DNA from 3 places in the Clostridioides sp. ES-S-0108-01 genome. Region 1 is predicted to be linked to each of the others. Evidence: riboswitches for the same ligand, from Rfam matches in the RefSeq annotation. Region 1 holds a riboswitch; each other region holds the start of a gene.
What was found. A riboswitch is a leader RNA that binds a small molecule or an ion and turns the genes downstream of it on or off. The one in region 1 is predicted to bind lysine.

Region 1 (6,184 bases):
AATCAAATTATTTTTTGTTATCTTTTGAAGCACTTTGTTATTTATTATGTTGTCAAAAGAATTTTCAAAATATCTATAGGAAAGCTTAGCTCCTGTCATTAACTCTGCTCCTTTTGCACAGTTTATAACCTTTTTAGTTACTTCATCTAAATAACTTCTTTCAGCAGCTCTTACGAAAAATTTACAGGCTGCTTTTTCTGGAACTATGTTTGGAGCCTCTCCTCCATTTGAAACTATCCCATGTATTCTAACATCTGATTTTACATGTTGTCTTAGTGCATTTATCCCAGCAAAAGTAAGTTGTACTGCATCTAACGCATTAACTCCCATATGAGGATGACTAGCTGCATGTGCTGATACCCCTTCAAAACTAAACTCTAATGAATCTATTGCCAAAGCCTTGCAGTTTATATTATTAAAAGCTTCTATATGCATCTGATAACTTACATCAACATCATCAAAGGCTCCTGCTTTAACTAAATCACATTTTCCTCCTGTTGTTTCTTCAGCTGGTGTTCCTATTAGTACTATTTTTCCTTTAAAATTTTCTTTTAATTTACTTAATACTATACAAGCTCCTAGTGTAGATGCTGCAATCCAGTTGTGCCCACAAGCATGAGCTGGTTCTTTATCTTCTCCATATCCAGGAAGTGCATCATACTCAGCTAAAAATGCTATAGTAGGACCATCACTATCTCCTAATTCTGCTCTAAAAGCAGTATCCATATTACAGTACGGATAAGTTGTATCAAATCCATATTCCTTCATTTTCTCTACTAAGTACTTTGATGATATATATTCTTCTTCACCTAGCTCCGGGTTATTGAATATAAAATCACATACTTCTTCAATTTCTTTTCCAAGTTCATCCTCTATCTCATAAGCTCTTTTCTTTACACTCTCTATCATAACTTACCTCCTATTAGAATCCTAGATATAATCCTATTGTCAAGAATACCATTACAAGAATTGTTAATACTACCATTAGAGGAACTATGAATCTAACCCACTTTGACCAAGGAATATTAGCCACTGCTAATGCTCCCATTAAAACACCTGATGTAGGTGTTATTAGGTTAGTTACACCTATACCAAATTGATAAGCTGTAACTATCATTTGTCTAGATACATCAACTAAGTCTCCAAGTGGTGCAAGTACAGGTATTGTAAGTGATGCAAGCCCTGAAGCAGATGGTATTAAAAATGCTATCAAACCTTCTATTAAGAAAGTTAAATTTATAAATATAGTTTTTGGTAGTCCATTTAATAAATTTGCTGCAGAATTTAAAATTGTATCTATTATAAATCCATTTTCTGCTATTATTACGATTCCACGAGAAAATGCTATACATAGCCCTGCTGTCATTAAATCTCCTGCTCCATTTATAAATGAATTAACTATTTCATCTTGTTTAAGCCCTGATGCTATTCCTGATATTATACCTATTGCTGTAAATATCATTGCAATCTCAGTTATATACCATTCTAACTTTAAAACTCCAAATATCATAATCGCCATACCTACCACGAAAATTGATATTACCATAGCTTCTCTTTTTGTAAATTCTTTTATGTTAGTATCACTATTAGTCATTGATTCTTGATTTAGTGATATATCGTGTACTAAAGACTTTTTATGGTCTTTTTTAACTCTATTGGCATATATCATAACAAATCCTATAGATATAGCCATATATATTATAAACATAACAACTCTAAACTCTATTCCAGAACCTGGTGTTATTTGTGACAATGCTTGTGCTATTCCTACAGAGAAAGGATTAGTCGTAGCTGCCCCAAATCCAGCTGTTGCTCCTACAAATATCGTTGCCACTGCTGTTAATGAATCATATCCCATACTGGTCATGAGTGGAATAAATATCATATAAAAAGGTAGTGTTTCTTCACTCATTCCAAATGTCGTTCCACCTAGCCCAAATAGAATCATTGAGATAGGTATTATTAAAAATTGAAACCTCTTCATTTTTTTGACAGTATGAGCTATAATAGCTTCTATAGCTCCTGTTTTATTAACTATTCCAAAAGCGCCTCCAACTATCAAAACAAATCCAACTACTTGAGCTGCATCTATAAATCCATTTATAGGAGCTGAAAATACATCAGTAACACCTTGTGGATTTGATGGTGCTTTTTCATAAGTTCCAGCTACAACAACTGACCTTCCGTCTATATCCACCCTTTCAAAATTTCCACTTGGTACTATCCAAGTAAGAACTGCCATCACTACTATTAATAAGAATATTATAGTAAGTGTTTGAGGCATAGTAAACTTTTTCTTTTTTAAACTACTCATTTTTAATCTCCCCACTTTTTAAATTAAAATATTTTATTATTGCATCCCTTTTTATCCTATTTTGTATAGATGTAAAAAAGCTCAACATGGATACATGTTGAGCTAAATGTGCTAAATACAACATACCTGCATCTTCCCTTTATCTTATTTAAGATAGCTCTCCATCAAAATTCGGGATAATTTTGATGACAGTACTGTACTTATTAAATACAGTCCCAGCACTAGCTTTGGACACTAGCACTTCGGCACTTACTCCTTTTATATTGCCTCATTGGTTTCCGACCTCTTCAATATTAATCTTAGTAAATGCAACCTCTACCTCAATCTTTTTATTAGATGAGGTAATTCTTATTAAATTTTATTTATTGTAAATAATTGTAACATAATACATTAAGATTGTAAATATTGTCAGAATAATAATTGCAATATTTACAATTAAGTTTCTCCTTTTTATTTTTTATTTGAACATACTTAATCATTTTGTGAAATTCCCTCTGTTATTGATGTACCTTCTAATTTATCTCTAGATAAATATACTGCAATAAATCCTATGATGCTAAAAATAGAAAAGAGCATAAATATTTGACTCACAGGAATATCAGGCTTTATTGTTTTTTCAAAGCCTCCTGCTAAAAGAGTTTTATTTGTTTTTGAAATTCCCCAGTTATAATAGACTGTTGCAATTACAGCTCCTATTATAGAGGCAACTAGTCCATAAAATTCACTTTCAATTATTAGGATTTTTTTAATATCCTTAACACTCATTCCAATTGCTCTTAGTATTGATAATTCTTTTTTTCTAGCAATGATATTACTTCTCATAATAAAAATACTATTTACAGAAAGTATAAGTATAATTAAACACTGATATATTACTGCAAGCCGTTCCTCTGAATTTTGTTGTCCTCCATTAAATTTCAAATCTTCACCTTTACCACCAATTGATGTAAAAGCATAATCCTTTGTCAACTTCTCTAATCTTTTTTCAACTGGATATAACTTACCTTTTTTAACCATTACATAAATCTTGTTATAATATTTTTGACCTGTTAATTCTCTATAGTCATCTTCTCTAAATATCACCTGTGCTCCATTGGCATCAATATTCCCATCTTGAGATGCCGCATAAACTTCTTTCATAATAGCACTAACCTCAACCTTAAATGTTTCATACTTTTTAATACTATCTTTATATACAGGTAATTTTATATCTATGATGTCTCCAACCTTTGCGCCATCAATTACCTTTGCTTCAAATGAGTGTGTAACTTGTGAATTTGTATTGTTTACAAGTATAACTTTTTTATATTGTCCTTCTTTAACATTTGTCAAGTTTTTTCCTTCTTCAATAAACGACTCTCTACTGTTTAATAGCTCATCGCTATAACCTCTTATAAGAAGAGGATATTCATTACTATGTTCCTCTTTAAATAGTATATTTTTTCTATTTAATTCATCTTGATAGGACTTAGATATTTTTTCTTTAGGAAGCAAAACATATCCATTAGGATTGTAAAAATTTGGATCTACACTTTTTACGCCTTCTATATTTTTTATTTTCTCTATCAGATTTTTATCGACTTTATAAAATAAACTATCTGTCCCATTGTAACTACCACTTACTGTTTTATCCACACTTCCATAGGACATCCCAAAACTACCACCTGTTATTCCTTCCTCTATATTGGCTCTCAATGTACTTTTTACTGCAAAGCTAAATATAAACATAGTTCCAACCATAGTAATTGCAAGTATTGTTATAATCGTTCTAGATTTATTTCTCCATATATTTCTACTCGCGATTCTTCTAATTATGTTCCCATGTGTTCGATTTGTTTTTATAATATTATATTTTGATTTTCTTTCATACCTCTCACTACTTTTTATTGAATCAATTATGGACACCTTCACAGCTTTCCTAACTACTATAAAACTACTTGTTGATACTGATAATACTGAAACTGCAAAAGAATAAATTATACTTGGAATTCCTATAGTTAGAATAGAACTATATCCATATACTACTCTCACTCCTATATATGATAAGATTACTCCAAATAATATACCAATTATTGTACCTAAAACTATATAAATAAAACTTGATACTTTAAACATACACTTGATTTTCTTATTTGACATACCAATTGACCTCATAATCCCTATTTGAATTATCATATCTTGCAGGATAATATTAAAAATATTGTATATTACAAGGCTAGACACAATGATTAAAAGAACTGTCTTTTGAATATTTTCTTTATTCTTATAGGAGGAGTCTTTTAATAACTTAACTACACTAAATTCAGTATTTTCATGTAAATAATCCCAACCAAGGTCTAACTTTTTTTCAAGCTTACTTATAAACTTAGATGTGTTTTTTTCAAATTTAAGAAATATTGTCCCTTTATATGTATTTTTAGTCTTTAGTGGAAATTTTGATTCTTTATATACAAATGCTTGAGTCTTGATTCCACCTATAGAATTAGATAGAGAGTTATAATATCTATCCGGTTTTTCAAGTAAGCCAACGATTTTAAATGTTTTATTTGCACTATCTATTTTGTTAGTTCCCTTGCTATCGATATACTTATTCGTTAGCATTAAATCAATATTCTTATTTAATGGATTACTTATCCCCATCTGATTTGCTACTTCTTTTTCTATGACTATTTCTCCATCATTTGTTGGGCTTCTTCCTATCATCTTATAGTTAAGAGAATCTATAAAATCTTTATTAAATGAATTCAAATCAAATTTAACACCATTCGATTTATTGACTGCTTCACAAAAGTATTTAACTTTACTTGATTTTTTAACTTCATTATCGTTTTCTAGTTCTCTTGATTTCTCTATATCAATCCCCTCAAACCATACTTGATAATCTCCATGTAAGTCTTTTGCTTCTCGTATTTGAGAATTGTATCCTGAGTCCCTAATTACAATCATTGAGAAAATAAGCATCACTGAAAGTGCAATACTTGATAATAGTGCTATTGTTTTTCCTTTTTGTCTTTTCATATACGATATTGATAGTTTAAATATAGTCAAAACTTTACCTCCTCTTCTTGTATTAAATTCTCGTATAAAAAAATGCTACCTTTTTAAAAAGGTAACATTTCTAAAACTTTGCTTCAATACAAGACCGACAAGTAGTATTTTTTCACCGACAACTAGCATACTAAACCGAACTTGCCACTTTATTAAATAAATAATCATATCAAATTTTTATTCAAAAGGTATGTGAACAGTGACTATAAACTTATGCTCACTATCCCTAATTTTTAATTCTCCATTGTATTTTTTTATTGAAGATTTTATACTTTCGAGACCTATTCCATGAAAGAATTTATCTTTTTTAGAAGTAAAAATCTTATTACTTTTAATTATTACTTTGTTGATTTTACTATTTTCAAACCTGACTACATAATACCCTTTTATAAAAGTACTTTTTATAAGTATGTATTTTTCTATATTGTTATCATCAATCTTGTTACATGCTTCTATTGCATTCTCTATTAAATTTGAAAATATGCTACTTATATCAATCATCTCTATAAAATCACATTGACTAAAATCTATACCTACATTAAAATCTATATTATTTTCAATACATATTTTACTTTTTTCATATAAGATAATATCTAATAGTACATTTCCTGTATTATAAATATTTTTTGTGCTTTTTACTTCATTTTCTATGTTATTAATATATTTATTTACCTCTTCACTACTATTTTTTAATAATTTTATATTTTCCATATGGTTATTCATATCATGATATATTCGTTTCATTTTTTCTTGTGATTCTTTAACCATTAGATAATATTTATACTGCATATCTAATTTTTCGTTTACAAGTTCCATTTTTAC
Region 2 (6,184 bases), on a different contig from region 1:
AGAAATCCTGCATTGCAAAGAATATTCCTGGTATTACACCAGCAGAACCACAAGTTGGAGCTGTAACTATTATATTACCAGAAGCATTTTGCTCTGAAGTTGCTAGTGCATATGCATATATAAGTGTTGAGAAATTCTTATCTTTTTGATATGCATTATAAAATGTACTTGCTCTTCTTTTTAATAATAGTTTACCTGGTATTGTTTCATCCGTACTTAGCCCATCATCAATAGATTTTCTCATAGCATCTTTTATAGTTTTTATATAATCTTTTATGTCTTCTGGTTCACATTCCAACACAAAATCTACTAAAGTCTTATCATTTTCTTTACACCATTTTACTATTTCATCCATTGTATCTAAGTGATATATGCTCTTACTTTTACTGTTTCTTTGACCTTCTTCTGCTATAGTCCCTCCACCTATAGAATATACAGTCCATTCAGCTGTTACATTTCCATCTTTATCTAAAGCTTCAAACTTCATTCCATTTGGATGAAAATCTTTTATAATATCTTCTTTCCAAACAATTTCAACTTTTTTAGGTGCTATGGTTTTTTCAATTATATAGTCAGTTAAGTGACCTTTCCCTGTAGCTGCCAAACTACCATATAATATTGCTCTAAAACTTTCTGCATCTGGATTTTCATTCTTAAATCTTTCTGCTGCTCTTTGTGGTCCCATAGTATGAGAACTTGAAGGTCCACTTCCTATTTTAAAAAGTTCCTTTAAAGTATCCATATTATTCCTCCTGAATCTTCGGTATTATTACTTATTATTAGATTTTACGCACATATTTATTATAACCTAAATATATTAATTATTAGTTATTAAATTCGCATAAAATTTATTTTTTATTTCCATTTTGGTATATTTTATTAAATTAATATGCATATTTTGAGAATAAAACATTTATTTCAAATTTTTATAATATTAATATAATATAAATATCTTATTTAAACAGTTAAGATATTAACTATACCTATTAAAATTAATTAATTTGTACTATAATTATTATTGTACTTAAAAAATTAAATTTAGATAAAAAGGAGATTTGATTATATGTTATTTAAAGGTTCTGCTGTTGCTTTAGTTACTCCATTTACAGAGGATAATAATGTCAACTTTGAAAAATTAGGTGAATTAATCGAATACCATATTGAGAATGACACAGATGCACTAGTTGTTTGTGGAACAACAGGTGAGGCGACTACTATGAGTGAATCTGAAATTTTTGCTGTAATAAAATATACAGTTGAAAAAGTTAATAAAAGAATACCTGTTATAGCAGGTACTGGTTCAAACAATACTATGTTGTCTGTTCATATGAGTCAAGAAGCTGAAAAATTGGGAGTGGACGGTCTTTTAATAATAACTCCTTACTATAATAAGACTAATGAAAGAGGTCTTAAACTTCATTTTGAAACAATAGCAAATAGCGTTAAGTTACCAATTATTTTATACAATGTACCAGGAAGAACTAAAGTAAATATAAAGCCAACTGTTGTGGCTGAACTTGCTAAAATAGATAATATAGTTGCTGTGAAGGAAGCTAGTGGAGATTTAGCTCAAGTTGCAGAAATAGCTAAATTAGTGCCTGAAGATTTTGCTATATATTCCGGTAATGATGATACCATACTACCACTATTATCATTAGGTGGAAGTGGTGTTATCTCTGTACTTGCTAACATCTGTCCTAAAGAAACGCATGATTTAGTAGCTAAATTCTTTGAAGGTGATATTGAAGGCTCAAAAAGATTACAACTTGATATGGATGCTTTAATTGCTGCCTTATTTATAGAAGTAAATCCAGTTCCAGTTAAAACTGCCATGAATATTTTAGGTTTTAATGTTGGAGATTTAAGACTTCCTCTAGCTGAAATGGAAGAATCTAATCTTAATGTGTTAAAACAAGAGTTGACAAATTTTGGATTTAAATTTTAGCAATATATATATAAATAAGTTGATTTTTTCTTAAATATGTATTATTATTAGAATAATCAAATTTTAATATCCTATTAACCTAGGGTAGAGGTAGCTGTAACTAAGAGTATCCAATAGTAGCTGGCAGGTGTTAATGATTGGAAAAAGGATTTACAGCCGAAGAAAATATTTCTTGCAATAATATTTTCTGGGATTGCACATAACATGTGTAATACTGTCACTTATTTTTATAGGTGATGAGCTACAGGGTTTACTTTGAGTGATAAATTAGACGTACAAAGTATACCTTTGTGCGTTTTTTGTATATAATTAAAGTTGTTAATATAATATTAAAGTTTTTGGATATATAAAAATATTAACATATCTTACTTGTATAACTAAAATCAAATAAAACAATGTTTTAATAATTTAAAATTGGGGTGAATTTATATGAAAAAAGTAAATGTGGCAATAGTTGGTGCTACTGGAATGGTAGGTAGAACATTTTTAAAAGTATTAGAAGAAAGAAATTTTCCAATAGAAAATCTATTTTTATTCTCTTCTTCTAAATCAGCTGGTTCTAAAGTAATGTTTTGTGGTAAAGAATATATAGTAGAAGAATTAAAGGAAACTTCATTTACTGATAGAGGCATACAAATAGCATTATTCTCTGCTGGAGGAAGTATTAGTGAAAAGTATGCTCCAATAGCTGCTTCAAATGGAATCTTAGTAGTAGATAACTCTAGTCAATGGAGAATGAATCCAGATGTACCTTTAGTAGTTCCTGAAGTTAACCCAGAAGCCATAAAAAATCATAAGGGTATAATAGCTAATCCTAACTGCTCTACTATACAAGCTATGGTTCCTCTTAAAGCACTTGATGACAAATACAAAATTAAGAGAGTCGTTTACTCTACTTACCAAGCTGTATCTGGTTCTGGTGTTAAAGGTGTTGAAGATTTAGAGAAAGGAATGAATGGCAATCCTACTGGATTCTACCCTCATCAAATCTCTTACAACTGTCTTCCTCATATAGATTCATTCACTGAAAATGGATACACTAAAGAAGAAATGAAAATGGTAAATGAAACTATGAAAATACTTGATAACTACGACTTAAAAATAACTGCAACTACTGTAAGAGTTCCAGTAAAAAATGGTCATAGTGAATCTATAAACGTTGAATTTAACAATCCATTTGAATTAGAGGATTTAGTAAAAACACTTGAAGAGGCTCCAGGTGTTGTAGTAGTTGATAATCCTGCTAAAAATGAATATCCAACTGCTGTAGAATTTGATGATAGAGATGAAGTATTTATTGGAAGAATAAGAAGAGATTTTAGTGTTGATAATGGTGTAAATCTTTGGGTTGTTGCTGATAATATAAGAAAAGGTGCTGCAACTAACGCAATTCAAATAGCTGAAATGGCTTTATCATACGATTTAGTATAATGTACAAACTTGTATAAATATATGATTTTGTAAAATATTAATAGTAACTCAAAAACAAGCATTAGAAGTAACTGTAATATAAAACACAAAAATAAAAAAGAGGGGATTGATTTTATATGATATTTAGAGGTTCTGCTGTTGCTCTAGTTACACCATTTACAAAGGATAATAAGGTTGATTTTGACAAATTAGGTGAATTAGTTGAATACCAAATAGCTAATGGTACTGATGCTATAGTATCTTGTGGTACTACTGGTGAAGCTAATACTATGACTGATGAAGAACAACTTGCTACTATTAAGTATGTCGTAGAAAAAGTTAATAAAAGAGTTCCTGTTATCGCTGGAAGTGGTTCTAATGATACTATGCACTCAGTTAATTTAAGTCAAGAAGCTGAAAAATTAGGAGTAGATGCTCTATTAATAATAACTCCTTATTACAATAAAGCCAATAAAGCTGGGCTTAAACGTCATTTTGAAACAATAGCTAATAGTGTCAAACTTCCAATTATACTTTACAATGTCCCTGGAAGAACTTGTGTAAATATAAGTCCTAGCCTTATAGTTGAACTTGCTAAAATAGATAATATAGTTGCTGTAAAAGAAGCTAGTGGAGACCTAGGACAAGTTGCAGAAATAGCTAGCTTGGTACCAGATGACTTTGCTATCTACTCTGGTAATGATGATACTATACTTCCTTTGTTATCTTTAGGAGGTCAAGGAGTTATATCAGTACTTGCTAATGTTTGCCCTCAAGAAACTCACGATTTAGTAGCCAAATTCTTTGAAGGCGATATCGAAGGTTCTAGAAAATTACAACTTGGTATGGATGCTCTGATTGCAGCTTTATTTATAGAAGTAAATCCTATACCAGTTAAGACTGCAATGAATTTATTAGGATTCAATGTTGGAGATTTAAGATTACCTCTAGCAGAAATGGACCCAGCAAATTTAGAAGTATTAAAGAAAGAGTTAGTTAACTTTGGACTAAAAGTTAATGCATAGTAAAAATTAATGCATAGTAAAAGGATAAGTTTGGTCAAAAGTTAGCCCTTAATCATAGGAGGAAATTATGTTAAAAGTTATAGCAACTGGTTATGATGGAAAAATGGGTAAGATTTTAGCCGACACTATAAGAGAAGATAGTGAATTAGAATTGGTTTGTGTTGCAGCTAGAGGTATGGATAGCTGTGAAGGTGACCTCAAAATCTATGAAGATATGAGCACTATAGTTGAAGAAGTTGATGTAGTTATAGATTTTTCTCATCACTCTAATTTAGATAATATCTTATCTTATGTTTTAAAAACGAAGACTCCTTTAGTAATTGCTACTACTGGATATAATGATGAAGAAATGAACAAAATACATGAAGCGGCTAAAGTTATTCCTATATTCCAATCATATAATATGTCTCTTGGTGTAAATGTATTAGTGAAATTGGTTAAAGATGCATCTAAATTATTAGAAGGATTTGATATAGAAATAATAGAAAAACATCACAACAGAAAAGTAGATGCCCCAAGTGGCACAGCTGTTATGATTGCTAACGCTATAAAAGAGGTTTTGCCAAACGTTGAAAATAATTATGGTAGATATGGTCGCAGTGCAAAAAGGCAACCAAATGAAGTTGGTATTCACGCTATAAGAGGTGGAAACATTGTTGGTGAACATGATGCTCTATTTGCTGGAGATAATGAAGTCCTTACAATAAGCCATCAAGCCCAATCTCGTGGTATTTTTGCAAGTGGTTCTATAGCTGCTGCCAAATACTTAGTTAAGCAAAAACCAGGATTTTATAATATGGACAGCATGTTGGGATAATAGTATAAATATAATAATACACAATATAAATTAAATATATACAATATAGATATAATAATACGCAATACAAATCAAACATATATAATAAATTTATTTAATACTATGTCTATACAATAAAAACTAACTAAAATATAAATAATAAGAAGTAAGTATATACTAAAATTAATAAATAAGTATATAATAAAAGAAATATAATGAAATACAAGGAGAATTAACAAATGGTAAATTTAAACGATGCTTATGAAATAGCAAGATATATAAAAGAAGTAAAAAAGAAAACACCTGTTAAGGTATATGTAAATACTAATTCTTTACATTTCCAATCAACTGATAAATTTAAAGTATTTGGAAGTAATGGTTCTTATATATTTGTAGGTGACTATGAAGATATAATGGAAGTATTAGATAAACATGGTAAAGATATAACAGATACTCATGTAGAATACGATAGAAGAAATTCTGCTATTCCTCTAAAAAATACTTTAAGTGAACATGCAAGAATAGAGCCAGGTGCAATAATAAGAGACATGGTTACTATAGAAAAAAATGCTGTTGTAATGATGGGAGCTGTTATAAATATAGGAGCTGTTATTGGTGAAGGTTCTATGGTAGATATGAATGCTGTTATTGGAGCTAGAGGTACTCTTGGTAAAAATGTTCACTTAGGTGCTGGTGCTGTTGTTGCTGGTGTTTTAGAGCCACCTTCTGCTACTCCTGTTATAGTTGAAGATGATGTTTTAATAGGAGCTAATGCAGTCATTCTTGAAGGTGTTAGAATCGGTAAAGGCGCTGTTGTTGCAGCTGGTGCTGTTGTAACTACTGACGTAGAAGCTGGTGCTGTTGTTGCTGGTTCTCCTGCTAAAGTTATAAAAATGAAAGATGAAAAAACGGCTGACAAGACTAAACTTATGGATGACCTTAGAAGTTTAGACTAATTAAATAGTAATGTATTAACTAAGAACGAGGCTATCTCAAAATAGAGATATG
Region 3 (6,184 bases), on a different contig from region 1:
GACCAGATTAAAGACTGGGGTGTTTATGTTAATGGATTTTTAAATTCTGTTATATCAGAAAAGGGAGTTTTAGTGCCAACAGAAGGTACATCGTTAGTTTATGGTAATGATAATAGGTCTTATTGGTATACGGGTATAACATCTTCAGGTGGAGATGAATCTACAATTGGATTTATGTTAGTCGACTCTAGAACAAAAGAGGCTAGATTGTATAAACAGCCAGGAGCTACTGAAACAGCTGCAATGAAATCAGCTGAGGGTAATGTTCAAGAAAAGAATTATGAAGCTACATTCCCTGTAATGTATAATATATTGGGTCAGCCAACATATGTATCATCATTAAAAGATAAGGCTGGTCTTGTTAAGAGAGTTGCATTTGTATCTGTTGAAGATTATAATGTACTTGGAATAGGTGAAGATAAGAACGAAGCATTAAGAAATTATAAAGATTCACTAGAATCTAAAGGTAATGATTTAAAACTTGATAATGATTTAAAAGATGAGGTAATAGAAGGTACAGTGACAAGAATAAGCCCAGATGTACGAGGCGGAAATACTAATTATTATGTAACTTTAGATTCAAATAAAGAGATAATATTCAAGGCTACTTCAAAAGTATCTAGCGAATTACCACTGACTCAAGTTGGAGATAAAGTTAAAATATCGTATTCAAAAGAAGAATCTGGTGTAATTGAAATGTCAGAATTTGATAACCTAAATATTGCAAACTTTGAAGATAAAAAAGTAAAAGAAGGAACAGAAACTGATGAAAATACGAGTTCTCAAGATTCTGAAAATCAAGGTAATGTATAGTTTAAATAAATAATTGATAATAGTATTTAGTATGTTAATAGCTAATTTTTATAGAATTTATTTCTATAAAAATTAGCTATTTTATTTTAATTCTTTGTAAATTTAATATCATAAAATTAATATAATATTAGTACAACTTTGCAAATAATACTTCAAGGAGAATGTACTATGACTAATATGGAAAAAGAGATATTACTTTTAATTAGCAGGGTTAGATGTGTTACAGAATCTCAATTTAGAAAAATTTATGGAGAGCAAAAGAGATACAATAAAAAAAATTTCAAAAAAACTTTGAGAAAAATGTGTAGTGAATATACACTAAAAAAATATCCTTGTGATGTGGATTATTATAATTATAAAGACCTCTCTTATGTATACTATTTAAATGGTAGTAAGCTTTTTAAGGGAGATGATTTAATAAAGGCTCTAGTAGGGTCAGAGTTAGTTGTTAGAATCAATACTGCAGGTTGTGATGTAAAAAGATTTTACCGAAATGTTAGTGTAGATGATGTGAAATACGATTTATTTATTGAATATACAGACCAATTTGGTAGTATAAAGCAAGTTTTAGTCGACGTTGATTTAAATAATGAAATAGACATTTCTAAATATGAAAATCTTTCTAAAAAAATAGATAAATCTACAATTCCGTTTTTTAAAGTGCCAAATGTTTTGGTAGTTACACCAGATAACTTATCTGAATTAAATGATTTAGAGAGATATGATAATGAGTACAGTATAAATTTTATAGATTTAGGATTAAATAAACTATTTAATTGTATATAAGTTAATTTTAAAAAGAAGACTAGCGATTTGCCACATTTTGTAAAATAATTGTTGCAATATTATATAGAGTGTGATAAAACTATATTAATAAATTAATTAAAAATAATGAGCCTAGGGTAGAGGTAGCTGTATTCAATAGTATTCAATAGGAGCTGGTAAGTGTTGATAATTGATGAAAGGGTCTATAGCCGAAGAAATTTTGTTGACGGACAAATTTTCTGGACTTATGCAGAATATGCATAAGGCTGTCACTTTTAAAGTGGTGAGCTACAAGGTTACTTGGTCTATGAAATTTACACGTCCAAAGTATACCTTTGGGCGTTTTTATTTATCAAAATTTAGTTTGAGGGGGAAAAAGCATGAGTATAATTGTCCAAAAATACGGTGGAAGTTCAGTAGCAGATACTGACAAAATAAAATCAATTGCAGAAAATATAATAGAACGAAGAAAAGAAAATCCACAAATGGTAATAGTTGTGTCTGCCATGGGAAAATCCACTGATGAATATATAAATTTAGCAAAAGAATTGAGTAATGAACCTAGTAAGAGGGAATTAGATGCTTTGATGTCTACTGGCGAAATGATTTCAGCATCTTTATTATCAATAGCATTAAATGCACTTGGGTGTAAAGCTATAAGCTATAATGCTTATCAACTAAATATAAAAACGAGTGGTCTTCATGGAAAGTCTCAAATTGATGATATAAACATAAAAAGAATTAAAAATAGCTTAGATGAAGGAAATGTCGTGATAGTAACTGGATTTCAAGGAATCAATGAAGATGGCGATGTAACTACTCTTGGAAGAGGTGGTTCAGATACATCTGCTGTAGCTCTTGCGGTTAAATTAAATGGAAAATGTGAGATATATACAGATGTTGATGGGATTTACTTTACAGACCCAAGAAAATATTCAAGGGCTAGTAAACTTGATGAGATTGAATATGAAGAAATGCTTGAACTAGCAAGTTTAGGTGCACAAGTAATGCATTCAAGAAGTATAGAACTTGCACAAAAATATGGTGTTGAAATCTATGTTGGACGTACATGTGGTGCAGTAAAAGGAACGTATATAAGAGGGGGAAAATACATGAAATTAGAGGATAAAGTAATAACAGGATTAGCTACTAGTGATGATGATAGTTCTATAACAATAAAAGATTTTAAAACAGAAAATATATCTAGTTTATTTGAGGATATAGCAACTATGGGTATAAGTGTAGATATGATAAGCCAAACTGCACCTATTTTAGATAAGATAAGTGTATCATTTACAGTTCCAAAGGAAGAATTAGGAGAATGTAAAAAGATAGTATCTAAATACACAGATGAAGAACATGTAGTAATTGATAATAATATTACTAAATTCTCTTTAGTAGGTCTTGGCATGAAAAATACTTCTGGAGTTGCTGCTAAAGTATTTAAGATATTCAATGAAAATGGTATAATGATAAAACTTATAACTACATCAGAAATTCGTATAACTTGTGCTATAAATTCTGATGATAAACAAGTAGCTATAGAGAAAATAGCAGAAGTATTTAATATATAAAATTTGGGGAGGCTATTATGAAACTTCATGGAACTATGACCGTAAATAATAATGAATTATATATTGGAGGAGTAAGTTGTTTAGAGCTTAGTAAAAAATATCAAACTCCACTTTATGTATTTGATGAAGCTTTAGTGAGACAAAATTGTAGAGAATATATAGAATATTTTAAAGCCAGAGAAGGAAAAAATAAGGTTGCTTATGCGGGGAAAGCTTTTTTACCTCTTTACATGTGCAATCTTATAAATGAAGAACAAATGTGTCTAGATGTAGTTTCAGGAGGAGAATTATATACAGCTTATAAATCAAATTTTCCTATGGAAAAAGTTTTCTTCCATGGAAATAATAAGACTAAAGAAGAAATAAACATGGGATTAGATTTAGGTGTAGGTAAATTTGTAGTGGATAATTTTTATGAGTTAGACTTGATTGAAGCGTTATGTGAAGATAAAGGTAAAACTCAAGAGATATATTTTAGAATAACTCCTGGTATAGAAGCTCATACACATGATTATATAAAAACTGGACAGATAGACTCTAAATTTGGATTTGCTTTAGTAAATGGAGATTTATTTAGAGCAATAGAAAAGTTAAGTGAATATAAAAATATTAAACTTGTGGGTCTTCATGCTCATATAGGTTCACAAATATTTGATGTAGAACCATACATAGATACAGTAGATATAATGATGAACTTAGTAAAAGAAATAAAAGAAAAATTCAACATACAGTTAACAGAAATTGACCTAGGTGGAGGAGTTGGAGTTTATTATAGTGAAGGAGATAAACCTAAAACTATAAAAGAATTCTGTGAAACTATAATCATTAAAGCAGAAAATTCATGTAAAGAGCTTGGAATAGAAGTGCCTACATTAGTAATAGAGCCAGGAAGGTCAATAGTTGCAAATGCAGGAAGTACTTTATATACAGTAGGTTCGATAAAGGATATAAAAGATGTTAGAGTTTATGTAAGTGTAGATGGCGGTATGACAGACAATGTAAGACCTTCGTTGTACCAAGCTAGTTATGAATGTAGTATTGTGAATAAAATTAACCATGAGACTATGAATCATGTAACAATAGCTGGAAAATGTTGTGAAAGTGGGGATATATTAATTGGAGATATAAATATAATGGACATTAAAAGCGGAGATATACTTATAACAACATCAACTGGTGCATATGGATATTCAATGTCTTCAAATTATAATAAAATACCAAGAGCAGCAGTAGTGTCAGTGTTTGATGGAAATGATAAGCTAATTTGTAAGAGACAAAGCTATGAAGACTTATTAGCTTTAGAGATATAAAATAAAGAAGTATATAATAAAAATTAAATATTAAAGTTTATTACTAGCAGATTTGCTAAGATATGTATCTCTAAATTAATTTTTAGTTTGTTGTATCATTCTTAGTATATCTGCTTATTTTTCGCTTTACTAGCAAATTTCTTGTAATAAATATAAAATATTTTAAAAACTTTCTAATTATGATAAAATTTAAAGTATATGACAAGGAGGGATTTAATGAGAGGAAGAGTAATTTTATTAATATCGATATTATCTATATTTCTTGTAGGATGTTCATTTAATAAAAAAGATGAAATAAATTTAGTAGAGCAGGGAAAAACATATTTAGAAAAACATGACTATAAAAAAGCTATGGAATCATTATCCTCTGCATTAGAAGAAGATAATACTAATGAGAATGCAAGAGCTATGTATATGCAAGCTATGAGAATGTCAAACATGACTGAGTTTGAAGAATTAAAAAATTATGAGGATGCGATTAAGGAACTTAAACTTATAGAAAAAATAAAAAATGGTTCATCTGCTATTAAAGAAGAGGCAACTAAAAAGAAAGAAGAATTAACTAAATTAGAAAAAGAACAAAATGAAACAGAAGAACAAAGAAAGAAAAAGGCAAAAGATACGGCGGGAGAAGATAGGTATAGAGTAGAATCAGATGCAAGGAAATCTTCTTATAGTGAAAGTAATAAGAATAATAAATCTAGTTCTAAAAATAGCAATAAAAAGTCAAAAGGCGATAAGCCTGATAATAACAATTCTTCTCAAACTCAAGAAAAGCCAAATAGTAGTAATCCAACTCCAGCACCAACTCCACAAGATACTAGTGGTGGTTCAGATACTAGTGGAAATTCTCAAAACTCAAATAATTAATAAATATAAAATGTCTACATGCATTTAATGAACAAAATATATATTATAAAAAATATCTCTTAGCAAGTTTTCTTACTAAGAGATATTTTTTTGAGAAATAATTTAACAAATAACAGTCAATTTTTAAACTAAAAATTAAAATCACAGTATATATAAGCTATTGTAAGCGATTATCTATATATTTATCGACGTAAGTTTTTACGACAGCAGCTATTGGTACTGAAAGAAAAACTCCTATAAAACCAAATAGAGATTGACCTATTAAAATAGCAGAAATTACCCATATAGCTCCTATACCAACCTGCTTACCCATAACTTTTGGCTCTATAAGATTTCCATCTAATTGTTGCAATATAAATATAAATACAATGACCCATATAGTTTTTTGAGGGCTATATAATATTGTCATGGCTATCGGAGGGATTGCACCAATAAAAGGACCAAAATAAGGTATTATATTACCTAAGAATATTATTGAAGCTAAAAATAAAGCATTTTCTATTCGGATAACAAATTGAAATCCTAAAAATGCAATTATACCAATAATAAGAGAGTCTAATATTCTACCAAGCAAATAATCATAGAAAATATCATGAGTAGTTCTAAAAAATTCTATAATGTTATCTGCTTTGTTTCTAGCAGTAGAAGAGTATAGGAATCTCTTAAATCCCAATGCGATTTTTTCTTTGTCATATATAATATATATAGATAGTATAAACCCCATTGTCATATTAAATAACATAGAGGATATGCTAAGTGTATAGATTAAGACGTTTTTAGGAATTCTACTAATAAAATTACTTGCTTCTTTTAATACATTATCTAAACTATATTGTATATGAGGAATTAAAG

Region 2: linked by a shared signal. The riboswitch ahead of IR152_RS05820 (aspartate-semialdehyde dehydrogenase) and the one ahead of IR152_RS06940 (YfcC family protein) in region 1 are both predicted to bind lysine.
Region 3: linked by a shared signal. The riboswitch ahead of IR152_RS02230 (aspartate kinase) and the one ahead of IR152_RS06940 (YfcC family protein) in region 1 are both predicted to bind lysine.

Annotation. Positions count from the first base shown of each region.
Region 1 covers NZ_JADGMN010000005.1:139,896-146,079, forward strand. Annotated here, with positions in the region: gene IR152_RS06935 (M20 family metallopeptidase) at 1-909, opposite strand, end outside; gene IR152_RS06940 (YfcC family protein) at 923-2,314, opposite strand; lysine riboswitch at 2,461-2,640, opposite strand; gene IR152_RS06945 (FtsX-like permease family protein) at 2,786-5,362, opposite strand; gene IR152_RS20265 (ATP-binding protein) at 5,540-6,184, opposite strand, start outside.
Region 2 covers NZ_JADGMN010000004.1:146,514-152,697, reverse strand. Annotated here, with positions in the region: gene IR152_RS05830 (L-serine ammonia-lyase) at 1-742, opposite strand, end outside; gene dapA (4-hydroxy-tetrahydrodipicolinate synthase) at 1,064-1,945, shown strand; lysine riboswitch at 2,023-2,197, shown strand; gene IR152_RS05820 (aspartate-semialdehyde dehydrogenase) at 2,375-3,376, shown strand; gene dapA (4-hydroxy-tetrahydrodipicolinate synthase) at 3,493-4,380, shown strand; gene dapB (4-hydroxy-tetrahydrodipicolinate reductase) at 4,448-5,197, shown strand; gene dapD (2,3,4,5-tetrahydropyridine-2,6-dicarboxylate N-acetyltransferase) at 5,416-6,132, shown strand.
Region 3 covers NZ_JADGMN010000001.1:505,215-511,398, forward strand. Annotated here, with positions in the region: gene IR152_RS02220 (hypothetical protein) at 1-813, shown strand, start outside; gene IR152_RS02225 (hypothetical protein) at 982-1,599, shown strand; lysine riboswitch at 1,709-1,877, shown strand; gene IR152_RS02230 (aspartate kinase) at 1,959-3,152, shown strand; gene lysA (diaminopimelate decarboxylase) at 3,170-4,462, shown strand; gene IR152_RS02240 (tetratricopeptide repeat protein) at 4,679-5,332, shown strand; gene IR152_RS02245 (AI-2E family transporter) at 5,490-6,184, opposite strand, start outside.